2 regions of the Pantoea stewartii genome follow, and region 2 is predicted to be linked to the other one. Evidence: predicted binding sites of a transcription regulator. Region 2 holds the regulator's gene; the other holds the start of a gene.
What was found. Region 2 encodes LexA, which represses DNA repair genes until DNA is damaged. Its sites were predicted from a motif close to TNCTGTATGTACATACAGNA; they were not measured.

Region 1 (7,888 bases), 2.2 Mb from region 2:
CTGCAGAGTTAACGTCACAGACGCGGAGGGCGCTTTTTGCTCACGTACGAAAAGGGTTGGTTTAGGCATCGCCAGATGGACGCGCGCCGTTTTCACCGGCCCCAGAGATTCGATAGTACGTGCCAGCTCGCCTTCCAGTGCGCGCTGGTAGTTCACCTGCTCGCTGAACTGGCTGATACCGAACTTTTCTTTATCCAGCAGTTCAAAACCGACGTTGCCACCTTTAGGCAGGCCCTGTTCAGCCAGACGCAGGCGCAGCTCATGCACCTTATCTTCCGGCACCATTAATGCACCGCCGTTATCCGCGAAACGATAAGGGACATTCATTTGCGTCAACTGCGTGACAATGGCACCCCCGTCCTCATTGGACAGGTTGCTGAACAATACGCTGTAGTTCGGTGTTTTGGCCCAGAGCACCAACGCAAAAACCACAGCGATAGCGGCTGCGGCTGCGACGATTAACGGAATACGTGGATTGGCACGCAGGCGAGCGAGAAGGTCACCAAAGCCTTTCGTTTCTTCATTTTGTGTGGCGGCTGCACTCGCATTCATGACCGATTCCTGCCTGACGTAATTGACCGGGTTAGTTGTGATGGCAAAACAGACTCCCTGACCTGCTTAAATAAAATTTCTACTTCAATGCCTGGCATTATTTGATGAAACGCAAAATTCGATGGGTGAATAAGCCACGGTTTTTAGCGTCATTTAGCGGCTTTGTCTTATTGACAATGTGTTAACTTCTCCCCACGTCAAAAATCTTCATCTTTTTTAATGAGGTAGCAACCATGTCAATTCAGGCAATCGACGGTGTTTTACAGCAGTTACAGATGACCTCGCTTCAGGCCAATAACAAAAGCGATGAGGTCAACAGCCATATCGATTTTGGCGCGACCATGAAAGCCGCTCTGGACAAAATCAGCGAAACCCAGACCACTGCCCGTAGCCAGGCGCAGGCGTTCGAAATGGGGAAACCCGGTGTCGCTTTAAACGATGTGATGGTCGATCTGCAAAAATCGTCTATCTCCATGCAGATGGGGATTCAGGTCAGGAACAAGCTGGTTTCGGCCTATACCGACATCATGAACATGCAGGTGTAGTCGGGAAAACGGGTCTTTATTATCAGGTATATGCCTGGCGGCGTTGAGTTGGGACAAGAGCGACACAGAATGTGGCTTTACCAAAAGCGCCTTCTTGTTGCTTTATACGTGTTCAACGATGCAATCGTACACCTGATAACCTTTCCTGATGCGTTCAGGCCATGCCAGCCGCGCGCGGTAGCCGAGTTGGGCCTGTCAGGGCCGCGTCTGAGACGCGATTGTCGCACCACAACCTGCATCATCCCTTTACTTCAGACATCTACCTGTCGGTGTTTATTCTCCTTTTCTTGCCGAAAGAAAATATATCCTGCATCTTTATCCTTCGCTTCCGTGCAGGCGTTCACTATGACATTTTCGCTGTGCCGGTTACGGCTGCATGACGCCATCCGCTAAAGTATTTTCAGCACGGTTCCTGCGTCAAAAAATATCATTTCTAATGTTGTAATTTTTCTACGACTTTTAAAAGAAAAATTAGTTAGCTTAATAACTAAAAATATCCCTGAAGGTGGGAAGTAAAAAATGAAATACTGAAAGCAAAAGATGTAATCTGGTATGTATTCGTAAGCCAGCAAAACCTGTTTACCTTAACGGCGACGCGGGTTGCGACAGCAGCGTAACAGGCACCACGCGGCTTGCATCCCCGGTTACACATCAAACGGAAATATTCCTCTTCTAATCTAATTAAAATATTTAACTGTTTAAATCTGTCGCCTGATATTAATGTCAGCATTCTTTCTGCTCACGGATATATCAACATGAGATACTTAATTCAAACACTTCTCACGAACTCAAAAAGTGGTGAGCAGATTAAATATGAAGTCTATTCGGAAAACCGGAAGTCAGATTTTATAGATAAAATTCCGGAAGGTTCCTGCACAGTGATTTCTTACAAACTGACTGAGGGGACGATTCAGTTGCTGGATCGGGATGTGAATCTGCAACCGTTATTCGATGCCCATCGACCGGCGCAGGATGTTTTTTATCCAGACGGCCCTCACCGGATTAATCTTGAGATGCTGGTCGATTATTTAAATCAGCAAGCCTGATCATGTGCAGAGGGGGCCCGCTCCGGTATCCGGCGGTTTTCTGCGCCTGCGATCCGTGTGAATAAAGGGCCAAAGCCTGTTGCCCGCCCGTCCCTGACCGTTGCCAGGCGAGCAGCCCACATGCCAGGCCAGCTGGGTTAACGAACAGGGAGGTATGGCTTCTCATCCTGCTGGCCTTAAAATAACGACTGCACCGGCTTCAAAGCATGGTGCAGATCACCGTCTGCCCCGGTTAAGTGGGCAGACGGTGACATGTCATGATGCTTTGAAAGGATCCTTTTTATCATCCTGACTGTCATCATTTTTTCTGGGCACTTCACCGTGATCTTTCGGTGCATCGTTTGCGGGATGATCATCTTCCTCGTAGGCATTTCCCGCATTAGGTGCGGCTTCGGGTAATCCTTTGCTGACATCGCCTTCATGTTTACGTTTATCGTTACTTTGGTTGTGCATCGTTTGCTCCTCTTTGTCGTCCTCTAAGTCTAGACCAGCACAACAAAGCTGTGAGCGGAGACCCGTCAGCATATTTATCATCACGTAAGGACGGGGTATGACACCGCCGTTTTCCGCCTGACCACGGCGAAGAAGCCATGTCCTGTAAAAGTGACTTCCGATTATTCCTAATGCAAAACCGCTATATTGTCCTACCTTTAAATCCCCAGACGATATTTTCATTGGAAAAACAACCAAAAGGAAACACAGCATGAGTGATTCAATCGAAACCAAAAGCAAAACCGATTATCTGCGTGACGTGGCATCCCAGTTGAAAGAAATGCGCCACTATGCGCAAACGAACACTGAGACGCTTTCCGCCCATTGGTTAGCCTTTGATGCCGGTGAATACAAGGATGAAGGGAATGCGGCCCGTATTGACGCATTACTGAATAAGCAGGGAACGTTGCTGGAAGATCTGGAGAAAGCCATTCAGGATATTGAAATTGAAATCAACCACAGTGAGCAGGAGAGTTAAGGTATCTCCCGCCAACTGAGGGGTGGCGATTAACGGATTAATCCGCCACCAGCCAAAACTCGGCTTCATCAAACATTTCTTCCACCAGACGCGCGACAGTGGCTTTATCATTCTTGCTGAGGTCGGTTTCTATCGCGTTACGTTCCATCGGTTTCACCTTGACCTCGATGTCAGGAAAAACACGATGCACACGCTTTTCAAGCTCTGCCAATATCATGTCGCGCGCCCCTGGCAGGCCCGCGACATTACGCTTATCGTAAATTAACTCTACAAACATAATAACCATCCCTTCAGGGCAAAATCGCGTTGCCATTTTACTGTAAATAAAAACAGTATCAAGCTGATGTTTGCATGAATCCGTTTTTTAGGTCCCGCGTAGAAAAGCATTTTTATCTGGTTTACTCTGAGGGCGCTCTTAACGATATATGCGCTCACTCACCGGGAGAAGTGCAATGCGACAATTGGTTATTGATATTCTGCTTAAACTGGCAAAAATGGATGTCGATGCAAAGGAACTGACTGCTCAGGTCGAAGCGCAGTCATTGCTGGTTGCCGCTTTATTAGTCCAGGCGAAACAAGATAATGCGTTAACGATTTCTGAGACGGTGCAGGATGCCATTGTCACGGCATCGCGTTCCTCATCAGAGTTCATGCAGTCTGATATTGATCTGTTGCTCACGCACCTCAACCGATTACTGGCCGTGGCTAAGTATGTTGAGGTGAGGGGAAAGCTCGAACAAGAAGAGTGATGGCTAACGCTGGCGGCAGAGGGGTTTTCTGCCGCCAGCGAGGCCGTATCAGGGGCATTAACCGTTTGTTGTCACGACGCTGCGCAACGCCATCGCCGTTATTCTTCCTGTCCGCACAGCTGAGGTATAGCTAAAGCTCGTTCTTAATACAAAATTCTTCCCAACTCATTCCCAGAGATTCGGCATGCGATCGGAGATAGGCTTCGATGGCTTCGGCGGCGACGGCTTTATCCGGCTCTGCCAGTTGAATCGAAAAAATCATACCATCAAGATTTTTCTGGCGTAAAAAGGCGGCATAAATGCGTTCGGCGTGCCACTCGCGCAATTCACGCAGGGACATATTGGCGGCACGGGCATCCTGTTCGGTCAGTTCATCGAGTGCGGCCTGAAAATCGGCATGGGCAGTGAAGAACATTTGGCGTGCCTGGGCATAATAAGCTTCTGGAGTTTTCATGACAAATCTCTGAGATGTAATGCAGGGCGACAGTGTAGCCTGTTGTGCCTCCCTTGTCAGGCCGGAGTGGACAGGTTCATTCACAGCGATAAAAGCGGGCAGGGAAGGGAATAAACATCACCCGGTGCGTGATGAATCCAGGAAAAGCGCGCTTTACGTTGATTTCATCCCTCAGATATCTTGCACATCTGGCAGTAAAAATTATAACGTAGCCGCCATTAACCGGATTTAGGGATCAAAGATGAAAAACTGGATGCTGATTGCCACACTGGCGCTGAGTGGCTGCGCACAAATAAACAGTTATCAAAGTGCGGTGCAAACGCCGGCCCCGGCAAATTTACAAGGCAACTGGCAGACGGTTGGGCCGCAGAGTAACCTGATTAGCGACAAGGCGATTGGGAGTCTGATTATCAACGCGGACGGCAGTACGCTGGATTGCCGGCAGTGGCAACGGGTCATTGCGAAGCCAGGCAAATTGACGCAGCTGAATGGCGATTATGTCAATGTTACGCGTCAGTTACGCATCATGACACTGGATCTGGATGGCGGTGAGCTGGATTACGACGGGCTTACGTTGCGTAAGGTCGATCGACCCACGGTGGAATGCCAGAAAGCTTTACAGGAAGCGGCCCAACATCCCGGTGTGGATGTGATTCAGAATATCGAACCCGAGATTATGCGTCCGGTTCTGAACAAATAAATGACGCAAAGCGGTCTTAAGGACCGCTTTGCGCTGATGCGCAGGCTGTTACCGCGCCAGAAAAAGCAGCGGACCTGTGGTTTTATGCCTCAACAACCCAGACACTCACGCTGCCTGCATTACAGCGAAACACGGCGCTGCCGGCGTCGTCCGTCGTAACGGTATCGGATTGATGTCCCAGATAGTCATACCATACTTTCCCGGCATATCCTTCTCCCATTGAAATCTGTTTTTCCCCCGCTTCGCCATTCGACATGATCACAATACAGCCCGGCTTTTCAGCGGTTCCGCTGCGGCTGAACGCGACGCAGTTAGGATGGTCGAAGTAATCGGTTTGCGCGCCCCAGCCAAATTGCTGACGGGCACGAATCAGCCCTTCGAGTTCAGGAATGACCGGCATATCGACCTGATGCATTTCACCGTCTCCGCCTTCATCCTCATAGTGGGCACCGAACAGGTCCGGATAAAAAATGGTCGGAACGCCTTGCTCGCGCAACAGAATCAGCGCATAAGCCAGCGGCTTAAACCAGGCTTCAACGGGCGCTTCCAGAGACTGCAGCGGCTGTGTGTCGTGGTTGGCCACGATAGTCACGGCATGCCACGGGTCGGCTAATACCAACGAGTTATCAAAAATTTTGCTCAGGTCATAATCGCTGCCGGCTTTAGACGCCTGATGAAAATTCATATGCAGCGGGGCGTCAAACAGCAGCGTTTTGCCTTCCACCTGATTGATATATTCCTGCAACTTTTCGGTTTCAAAGGACCAGTATTCCGCCACAATAAACAGCGGTTCGTTAGCGACGTCCTGAATATGTTCGATCCAGTCTTTGTAAAACCAGGCCGGGATATGTTTTACCGCGTCCAGACGAAAGCCGGTGCAGGGGACCTGCTCCATGACCCAGCGCGCCCAGTATTTGAGTTCTTCGCTCACCGCCTTATTGCGGAAATCAACATTGGCGCCCATCAGATAATCAAAGTTACCTAACTCGTTATCCACCTGGTCGTTCCAGCCTTCAGCGGTGTAATCGTTGATAATTTTGAACACGCCGTTTTCATCGGGATTTTCAATATGGTCGACCCCGCTAAAACACTTATGATCCCAGATGAATGTCGAGTATTCGCCTGCCCGCGCCGGAAACGTAAACTTTGTCCAGGCTTCGCATTCCACGACCTCGGGATAAATTTCATCACGATTATCCGGGTTAACGCGATTTACGCTCACCTGTTCTTTCTCGTCCGCGCCCATTTTATGGTTGAGAACCACATCCAGCAGCACGCCAATGTTGTGGCTGCGCAGCGCATTGACGGCAGCCAGCAACTGCTGCTTATCACCATATTTGGTGGCGACGCTGCCTTTTTGCTCAAACTCGCCTAAATCGAAGAGATCGTAGCTGTCATAACCCACCGAGTAACCACCGGACTCGCCTTTATAGCAAGGGGGCAGCCAGACCATGTTGATGCCGATGTCATTAAGCAGGGCCGCTTTTTCTGCGACTTCCGGCCACAGCGTGCTGCCATCGGGATAATACCAGTGGAAAAACTGCAAAAGGGTTGGGTTGTGCATGACAAACGTCCAGTCAGAGGAGAGGGAACTGGAAGTATGGGATAAGAGTGAAGAAATTACGCGGGTAAACTAAAAAAAGAGTGTTTACCCGCATAAGTCGGCCTTTACTGGTCTTTTGGGTAAAGGATATTACCCGCCATCTTGCCGTAAGAAGAGACAATGTTGTGTTGCTGCGTTGAGGTCGTGACCAGCGAGCGCAGTTCGCTCATACGTTCACCCAGCAACGTCTTCAGCGTGGTTTCATTCTTCAGAATTTGCTCAAGTACCGGGCGAATTTGTGCCCGCTGTAATGCTGACAGCGCACTGGCATCGTTATCACGCGCAACACGCTCGACGCTACTAACGTAAGTTGATTCGCAACTAAGCAACTCATCCCATTGTCCCTGCCGGGCATTTTCCAGCATGGCATTACTGAGCGTGAGTAAGTGTTGATATCCTTTTAGCAGCTCGAGTGGATGACTCATTAAAAGGTATCCTGCTGTGGCTGGTAATTAGGGCCAATCTGTTTCCACGCATCCGCAATATTATTGAGTAAGCTTTCGACTTCCGTAATGGCCTCAAGGTCGTTGTTCAGGTTAGCCTGTAACAGACGACGGGTCATATATTCATACAGATCGTCGAGATTAGCGGAAATTTCACCGCCAACCTCATGGTTCAGGCCTGCGCGCAGCCCGTTAGTAATGATATTAATGGCCTTAGATAAGGCGTTACCTTTACCGGGAATATCGCCTTGCTCAATTAAAATGGCAGCTTTTTTCATGGCGCTCAGGGCGCCATCAAAAAGCAGCACGACCAGCTGATGTGGGCTGGCGCTTAATACGGCGCTTTCCACACCTACCTGCGCATAGGCCTGAATACCGGACTTAGCGTACATGCTTACCACTCCTGTTATAGTTTGGCGAACTGCTGGGTCAAATAGTTACCGGTCTGGGTCATGGAGCTGACCAGGGTAGACAGACTGGTAAACTGTGTTTTGTAACGCGCCATGGTCGCCGCAATCTGGCTGTTTACTTCGTCGTACTGATCGGACAGTTTCTTCAGTGAGGTATTAATGCCGTTAGTGGCATTTTGTACCTGTCCGTCACTGGCCAGTATCTGCGTCAGTTTGTTATTTGCCTGTGTGGCAAACCCGGTTGTTTTACCGTCACCCGTCAGAAAGTTCAGGACATCTGTCGGTTGATTGGTCAGGGCTTTGTCCAGTTTGGTGCTGTCCACAGTCAGCTTGCCGTTAACGTCCTGCGTGATCCCTAGTTGTGACAGACTGGTCAGGTTTCCGCTGGCTTGTGCGCTGGACAGTTGACTGCGCAG
Region 2 (7,888 bases):
TGAGGTTAACTTCATCGTAACCGCGCTGTTCAGCCAGCGCCGCACACTGCGCCAGTGCAGCCGGATCGCTGCCGCCCAGTTGTAACGCGACCGGGTGCTCCTCTTCATTAAAGGCCAGATAATCGCCTTTACCGTGAATAATGGCTCCCGTGGTGACCATTTCGGTATACAGAAGCGTATCGCCGGTCAGCAGACGATGGAAATAGCGACAGTGACGATCCGTCCAGTCGAGCATGGGGGCAACAGAGAAGCGTTGGGAGGAAAAAGTGTCGGTCATGAAGCGCAGTCGATCCGGTGGTTAACAGTGATGATATTCTGCGCAAGGATAGCATAAGGGCGGGCGACAAGGTATCGCCCGCCCGTTAATGGCACGGAATCAGAAGTTAAATCCGAGTTGCGCCATGGCACCCCAGGTATTGTTTTGCCCCACCGAGCCTGCCAGATCCAGATGCACAGAATTGTTGAACGGTGACAGCCCAAAGCCTGCGGTCGCCACATTTTCGTCGTTGGAACGCATATCTGCGCGATAACCGGCACGTAACTGCAACCAGTCCAGTACGCGATATTCCGCGCCCACGCCTACATACTGGCTGTTTTCCTGAGATTTGAAACGGTGCGTTTCGGTCAGGTCAACATCGCCTGTCAGCGTTACCGGCCCTTTATCCCAGGCTAAACCCGCCGTCACTAATGGACGGATTTCATAGGTATCCTGATAGCCATTCACCTCTTTGGTTTGCAGGTCACGTGATACCAGGTTCTGTCCGGTCACGCCTAACGTCCAGTTTTCTGCGAATACCGTCGCCAGGCCGGCGTCAACGTTGAACCCGCTTTCGGTGCTGCGGTAGCGGCCATCCCGTAAATCGTTTTTATCGTAGTTATAAACGCTGGCGGAATAGTTATACAGCCAGGTCTTTTGCAGCTTAGGCGTCACACCAATCGACACCGGATGGCCGGCAATCGTGAACTCATGGGCAACGGCGATACCATAATCGGTATTTAGCGCAGCCAGCCCGTTCGCGCTGGAGCCCAGCAAGTTTTGTACATTAGGCAGACCAAATACACCGCCAGGAATACCGGCAAACGTTCCGTCAGCCACGCCTTGTAAAATAACGATATCGCCTTCTTTTACATTCGCGCGGACATGCGCCGTACCATAGGCTTTGGTGACAAAGGCAAAAGGCAGCGTTTCATTCGGAACGGTGACTGCAATCGCGACACCTGCTGTCGCGTTGGCTTTGTTACCGCGTAAATCTCTGAGCGTATTGGCCAGATCCCCTGACGCAGCCTGTATCTCAGGAATACGGCGCAGCAGCTCTAACGTCGAGGCATTATCAAACAGATCCTGATAGCGATTTACCGTGTCAGTAATGTTATCGATCTTATCGACCATTTTGTCTTTATCAGTAATTTGCGCGCCCGCACTGGGAAAAATGATGCTGACGTTGTCATCGGGCTTCGCTTTGGTCATTAACGCCGGGTTAGCTAAAACGGCAGACCCGTAGGTAGAGGACGCCACGCCCGTTCCCCCCATTGCATCGTTACGGGCATCGTACCAGGTTCCCGCGGCCAGCGCGGATGATGAAAAAACCAGAGCATTAAACACTGCAGGGAAAACCAGAACGGAACGTGGGACGGTTAATTTTGCCATTTGCTTATCATCACCTGAAAAATTGCCGTTAAAACATTAACGACCGAATAGTTTGTTAGCCCCATTGTGGAGGATGGCTAACGCTTTATTGCTGTGAATTCAGAGTAAATAGTGGCGCAATTCCATTGATTGATTATTTTTCGATCCGTTATGTCTGGTTACCGTCCAAAAAGCGTTAACAGAAGGAGGCCGGGACCAGCACTTTATTAAGAACTTTTAAACATTAGTTCTTAACTCAGTGAGATGTAAAGCAAAAGGAAAAAATATTTACAAACATTCTGACATATATTGGCATCGCAGACGGGCGCAAAGTCGTAAGGAACAGATAAGCACGGATAAAGGGAGGAGGTGCAGACAGGCAAGGTGCATCGTACGTATCATTAATGTGATAAGATAACATCACCTGTCAAACGGAGAAATTCCATGTCAACCATGACGCCAGAGCAAATCATGACCCAGGCTGAGAAACTGTGTTTACAGCGCGGTGTACGCCTGACGACCCAGCGCGCAGAGGTCCTGCGGTTGATGGCCGGACAGCCAGGATCGATCAGTGCTTATGACCTGCTTGATCAGTTGCGTGTCAGTGAGCCCCAGGCCAAGCCTCCTACCGTCTACCGTGCGCTGGATTTTCTTCTTGAGCAGGGTTTTATCCACCGCGTCGAGTCCAATAACAGCTATGTGATGTGTCACCATTTCGACGCACCCGCCCATACATCGGTGATGCTGGTCTGCGATCGCTGTGCAGTGGTCACGGAAAAGCAGGCGCAGGGCGCAGAAAAAATCATCGCATCGCTGGCGCAGGAGGCAAGCTTTGTCCTACGGCATAGCGTGATAGAGGCGCACGGGTTATGTGAAAACTGTGCGGAAGTTGAAGCCTGTGAACAGCATGAACATTGTGATCATGACCATCAGGCTGACGGGAAGAAACGCAGTAAACGAAGTTAATTGCACATCCTTGTGCGGTCTGGCCGGCATGAGCGTACCGGCCCGGGTAGGAGCATCCCTGAATAACGTGATTACCAGCGGTAATCCTTGTTGTGACCTTCCCAGTCCGTTACTTCTTTCTCCGCCTGATCTTTCGCGTAGCCGTAACGTTCCTGAATTTTGCCGACCAGCTGATCGCGTTTACCTTCAATGACTTGCATGTCATCATCGGTCAGCTTGCCCCATTTCTCTTTCATTTTTCCTTTGAACTGTTTCCAGTTTCCACTCGCTTCGTCTTTATTCATTGCAGACCTCCACGTCATCCTTCGATTTCGTTTTATTTTGCCATCAGGAAAAATTACGATATAAAGCGCTGTTTAATAGCGCCATTCAAAGATAATTGTAGTAGCTAATTTCAGTTTTGCCGGAAAAAATGAAAATTTTATGTATCCTGCGTCATATTTCAGGCAAGTTGCTCAGGCGCTAAACCAGGTGCCATTGCGCCAGTGCCTGCGCCAGACCAGCCAAAGTGACAGGCCGCGAAGCGCCAGAAAAACGGCTATCGCCAGCCATAAACCGTGATTACCGATAAAAGGCACGGTTAACAGCGTCAGGAAATAGCCCAGTGCGGCAATCGCCATACTGTTGCGCATTTCTCTTCCGCGCGTCGCACCAATAAACATGCCATCCAGCAGATAGCACCAGACGCCAACCAGCGGCATGACAACCTGCCACGGCAGAAAACGGTCAGCCGCCTGTTGAAGTGCGGGAATCGATGTCAGGAGAGCCACGATCTGATAGCCACAAACAGCATAGACCAGGGAGAAAAACAGCGCGACTGACAGGGCCTGACGGCAGGCAGCAATCCATACCAGTTGCAACCTGCTGCCGTCTTTTGCGCCGTGTGCCTCACCAGCAAAGGCTTCGACGGCGTAAGCAAAGCCATCCAGCGCATAGGCGGTAAACGTCATGAACATCAGCAGGATGGCATTTACCGCCACCACATCAGGTCCGATACGCGTTCCCAGCACGGTCAGAGAGGCAAAGCAAAGCTGTAACAGTAAGGTACGCAGCAGGATATCGCGATTCAGGCGAAGCAGGCGGTGGATATCGCCACGCCAGCTATGGACCAGACTGTGCAGCGTGATGCCGCGCAGCGCCAGCACGCGCCAGACCATAAGTGCCCCGACCAGCAACGTCGCATATTCCGCGATAGCCGTCGCGGCTGCAGCCCCGGCTACGCCCCAGTGCAGCCCCAGCACCAGCCAGAGGTCCAGCAGAATATTGATAACGTTGCCCACCACCAGCAGGATGACCGGCGCTCTGGCATACTGTACGCCCAGCAGCCAGCCCAGAATCACCAGGTTAGCCAGCATGGCGGGCGCACTGAGCCAGCGAATATGGATAAACAGCGCAGCCTGCTTAAGCACGGCGGCCTCTCCGCCGATAAAGCGGGTTGCTAATGCCGTAACAGGATGACGCAGGGCAATAAACAGGCTGCCGGCCAGTAAGGCAATGATCAGGGGCTGTGCCAATGCGCGCGCCAGCGCCGTTTTATCGCCCGCGCCAAACGCCTGAGCCGTCAGGCCTGTCGTACTCATCCGCAGAAAAAGCAGCAGCATGAAGATGAAACTGGTAACGGTCGTCCCGACCGCAACGCCGCCCAGATAAACCGGGCTGTCGAGATGGCCAATAACGGCTGTATCGACTAAGCCGAGCAGAGGAACGGTGATATTTGACAGGATCATGGGCAGCGCCAGCCGCCACAGTTTTTTATCGGTAGCTGTCAGGAAGCGCATGTAACGTCCGTGCAATGCGCCGCTGGTGTTACAGATGAACCCACAGCGGCAAAACAGGGGCAGACTGGGTAACGTCAAGGTTGACGTAAAGAGCCAACCTTAAGAAGAGTTACAACCACTCACCGTTACGTACGATGCCAACCGCCAGACCTTCAACCGTCAGCGACTGCGCACGTGTATCGACAATGATAGGCTCAAAATCCGTATTTTCAGGTAACAGATGCACCACTGATCCCTGTTTTTTCCAGCGCTTCACAGTGACTTCGTCGTCAATGCGCGCTACCACCACCTGACCATTACGCACTTCCTGCGTTTTATGCACGGCCAGCAAATCACCATCCATGATGCCAATGTCTTTCATTGACATGCCGCTAACGCGCAGCAGGAAATCGGCAGAGGGCTTGAACATGTCTGGATCCACTTTGTAGTGGGTTTCGATATGTTCCTGGGCCAGCAACGGCTCACCCGCCGCAACGCGCCCAATGAGTGGCAGGCCATCTGAAGGTTCTTCTTCCATTAACAAACGGATACCGCGGGACGCACCAGAGACGATTTCAATCACGCCTTTACGCGACAGCGCTTTCAGATGCTCTTCTGCCGCGTTAGGTGAGCGGAAGCCCAGTTGCGCAGCAATTTCTGCACGCGTAGGCGGCATGCCCGTTTGATTAATGTGGTCGCGAATCAAGTCGTAGACCTGTTGCTGCCTGCTGGTTAATGCTTTCATCCCGCCCCCTGGTTGTTTATACAGTCGCTGTGAGTATATACAGGTATTGGTGAAATGGAAACCAAAAGTCAGGCCAAAATCAGTAATTTGACGGGAGATGGAATGCTTATCGCAAATGCGACCAAAGTAGCGTTCCCCAAACGAACAGGGCCAGTACTATTGCCAGCAAAACAGCGGCCGATCCCATATCTTTGGCACGGCCGGCAAGAGGGTGACGTTCCTGCCCTGTGCGGTCCACCACCGCTTCGATGGCGCTGTTCAGAACTTCAACAATCATCACCAGCATGACCGCGCCAATCATCAGGATGCGCGAAATAGTATCGACATCCAGCCAGCAGGCCAGGATAATTGCCGCCAGTGAAATTACGGCTTCCTGGCGGAAGGCAGCTTCATGCTGCCAGGCGGCGCGAAGACCTTGCCATGAGTAGCCAGCCGCTTTCACAATCCGGGTAATGCCGGTGACATTATTTGTCATGATAAAGGAACTCTTTTCAAAGGATTGACGTCAATACCGGGCAGCGCACAATTGTCGCTGTCACAGATTTTTGCTGCGCGTTCTGATATGCTTGCGCCGCTTTGCTAACAAGAGGCTTCATGTTGTCTATGTCAGGTTGGCGTAAAATTTTCTATAAATTGCTGAACTTACCCCTTTCATTTCTGGTAAAGAGTAAGGCCATTCCGGCTGATCCCGTGTCCGAACATGGGCTGGATCCTACCCGGCCTATTATGTATGTCCTGCCTTATGATTCAAAGGCCGATCTCCTGACTTTACGCGCGCAGTGCATCCGGCACGATCTGCCTGATCCGCTTATTCCGCTGGAGATAGACGGCGCCCTGTTGCCGCGTCATGTCTTTATTAATGACGGTCCGCGTGTGTTCCCCTATTTTGTGCCCAGCCTTGAATCGGTCAAAATCTTCCACGAATATCTTGATCTGCACCGCAGCAACCCTGAACTTGATGTTCAGATGTTACCGGTTTCAGTCATGTTTGGCCGTGCGCCGGGTCGGGAAGTCCAGGGCGACGATCATCCGCCTCATTTGCGGCTCCTTAACGGCATTCAAAAATTCTTTGCCGTTCTCTGGCATGGCCGCGACAGTTTTGTGCGTTTTTCGCCCACGGTCTCCCTGCGTCGTATGGCGACCGAACACGGTACCGACAAGTCGATTGCGCAGAAGCTGGCTCGCGTAGCGCGCATCCATTTTGCCCGTCAGCGCCTGGCTGCGGTGGGACCGCGCCTGCCGGCTCGCCAGGATTTATTCAATCGCCTGTTGCAGTCGAAGGCGATTGAAAAAGCTGTGGAAGACGAGGCGCGTAGCAAGAAAATCTCCCATGAGAAAGCGCAGCAAAACGCCATTGAAATGATGGAAGAAATTGCGGCCAACTTTTCCTACGAAGCGATTCGTATCACCGACCGCGTGATGGGTTGGCTCTGGAGCCGACTCTATCAGGGGATCAACGTTAACGGCGGTGAGCGGGTACGTCAGCTGGCGCAGGACGGCCATGAAATTGTTTATGTGCCTTGCCACCGCAGCCATATGGACTACCTGCTACTGTCTTATGTGCTGTATCACCAGGGCCTGGTTCCGCCGCATATTGCCGCAGGGATTAACCTGAACTTCTGGCCTGCCGGGCCGATTTTCCGTCGTCTGGGTGCCTTCTTTATTCGTCGTACCTTTAAAGGCAACAAGCTCTATTCAACCGTGTTCCGTGAATACCTTGGCGAGCTCTTTACCCGCGGCTATTCCGTCGAGTATTTCGTGGAAGGTGGACGCTCACGTACCGGCCGACTGCTGGATCCGAAAACCGGCACCCTCTCTATGACGCTGCAGGCCATGCTGCGCGGCGGCACGCGACCTATTACGTTAGTGCCCATTTACATCGGTTATGAACATGTAATGGAAGTGGGTACTTACGCTAAAGAGCTACGCGGTGCGGCAAAAGAGAAAGAAGGCTTTATGCAGATGGTGCGCGGCCTGCGTAAGCTGCGCAACCTGGGCCAGGGTTATGTGAACTTTGGTGAGCCGTTGCCGCTGATCAACTATCTGAACAAGCGCGTACCGGAATGGCGTGAGTCTATCGATCCCATTGAAGCGCAACGTCCGGGCTGGTTAACGCCAACGGCCAATGATATCGCCGCCACCATCATGGTACGTATTAATGAAGCCGGTGCCGCGAACGCCATGAACCTGTGCGTAACGGCACTGCTCGCTTCCCGCCAGCGTTCGCTGACCCGTGAACAGCTGATTGAGCAGCTGGAGTGCTATACCCAGTTATTACGTAATGTGCCCTACTCGCCGGATGCCACTTTGCCTGACATGTCTGCGGAAGCGTTGCTGGATCACGCGCTGAGTATGAACAAGTTTGAGAGTGAGAAGGACAGTATCGGCGACATCATTATTCTGCCGCGCGAGCAGGCGGTGCTGATGACCTATTACCGGAATAACATCCACCATATGTTGGTGATGCCCTCTCTGATTGCGGCCATCATCCAGCAGCACCGTAACCTGAGCGAAGCCGAACTGCTGCGCCAGGTCAGCCTGATTTACCCCATGCTGAAGAGCGAGCTGTTCCTGCGCTGGGGCAACGACCAGCTGCCGCAGCTGCTGGCTGACTTATGCCAGGAGCTGGCGCGCCAGGGACTGATTACCGTTGAGGCAGGTCTGCTGTCGTTCAACACGGCGCGTTACCGTACGCTGCAGTTGCTGGCTGCCGGTGTACGTGAAACGCTGCAGCGTTACGCCATCACCTTCTCGATTCTCAGCGCCAAGCCCACCATCAACCGCGGCACGCTG

Region 1: a site for LexA is predicted at 3,429-3,448, ahead of G5574_RS04120 (DinI-like family protein). Genes of this name have one in related genera too.

The regions. Positions count from the first base shown of each region.
Region 1 covers NZ_CP049115.1:873,916-881,803, reverse strand. The annotation lists gene fliF (flagellar basal-body MS-ring/collar protein FliF) at 1-552, opposite strand, end outside; gene fliE (flagellar hook-basal body complex protein FliE) at 786-1,097, shown strand; gene G5574_RS04135 (hypothetical protein) at 1,853-2,143, shown strand; gene G5574_RS04130 (hypothetical protein) at 2,399-2,596, opposite strand; gene G5574_RS04125 (hypothetical protein) at 2,847-3,113, shown strand; gene G5574_RS04120 (DinI-like family protein) at 3,151-3,390, opposite strand; gene iraP (anti-adapter protein IraP) at 3,566-3,862, shown strand; gene G5574_RS04110 (DUF6388 family protein) at 3,993-4,316, opposite strand; gene yedD (lipoprotein YedD) at 4,558-5,016, shown strand; gene amyA (alpha-amylase) at 5,099-6,580, opposite strand; gene fliT (flagellar protein FliT) at 6,685-7,044, opposite strand; gene fliS (flagellar export chaperone FliS) at 7,044-7,454, opposite strand; gene fliD (flagellar filament capping protein FliD) at 7,469-7,888, opposite strand, start outside.
Region 2 covers NZ_CP049115.1:3,112,774-3,120,661, reverse strand. The annotation lists gene dusA (tRNA dihydrouridine(20/20a) synthase DusA) at 1-277, opposite strand, end outside; gene G5574_RS14780 (conjugal transfer protein TraF) at 377-1,648, opposite strand; gene zur (zinc uptake transcriptional repressor Zur) at 2,072-2,593, shown strand; gene G5574_RS14770 (CsbD family protein) at 2,665-2,877, opposite strand; gene dinF (MATE family efflux transporter DinF) at 3,049-4,371, opposite strand; gene lexA (transcriptional repressor LexA) at 4,481-5,095, opposite strand; gene G5574_RS14755 (diacylglycerol kinase) at 5,202-5,570, opposite strand; gene plsB (glycerol-3-phosphate 1-O-acyltransferase PlsB) at 5,699-7,888, shown strand, end outside.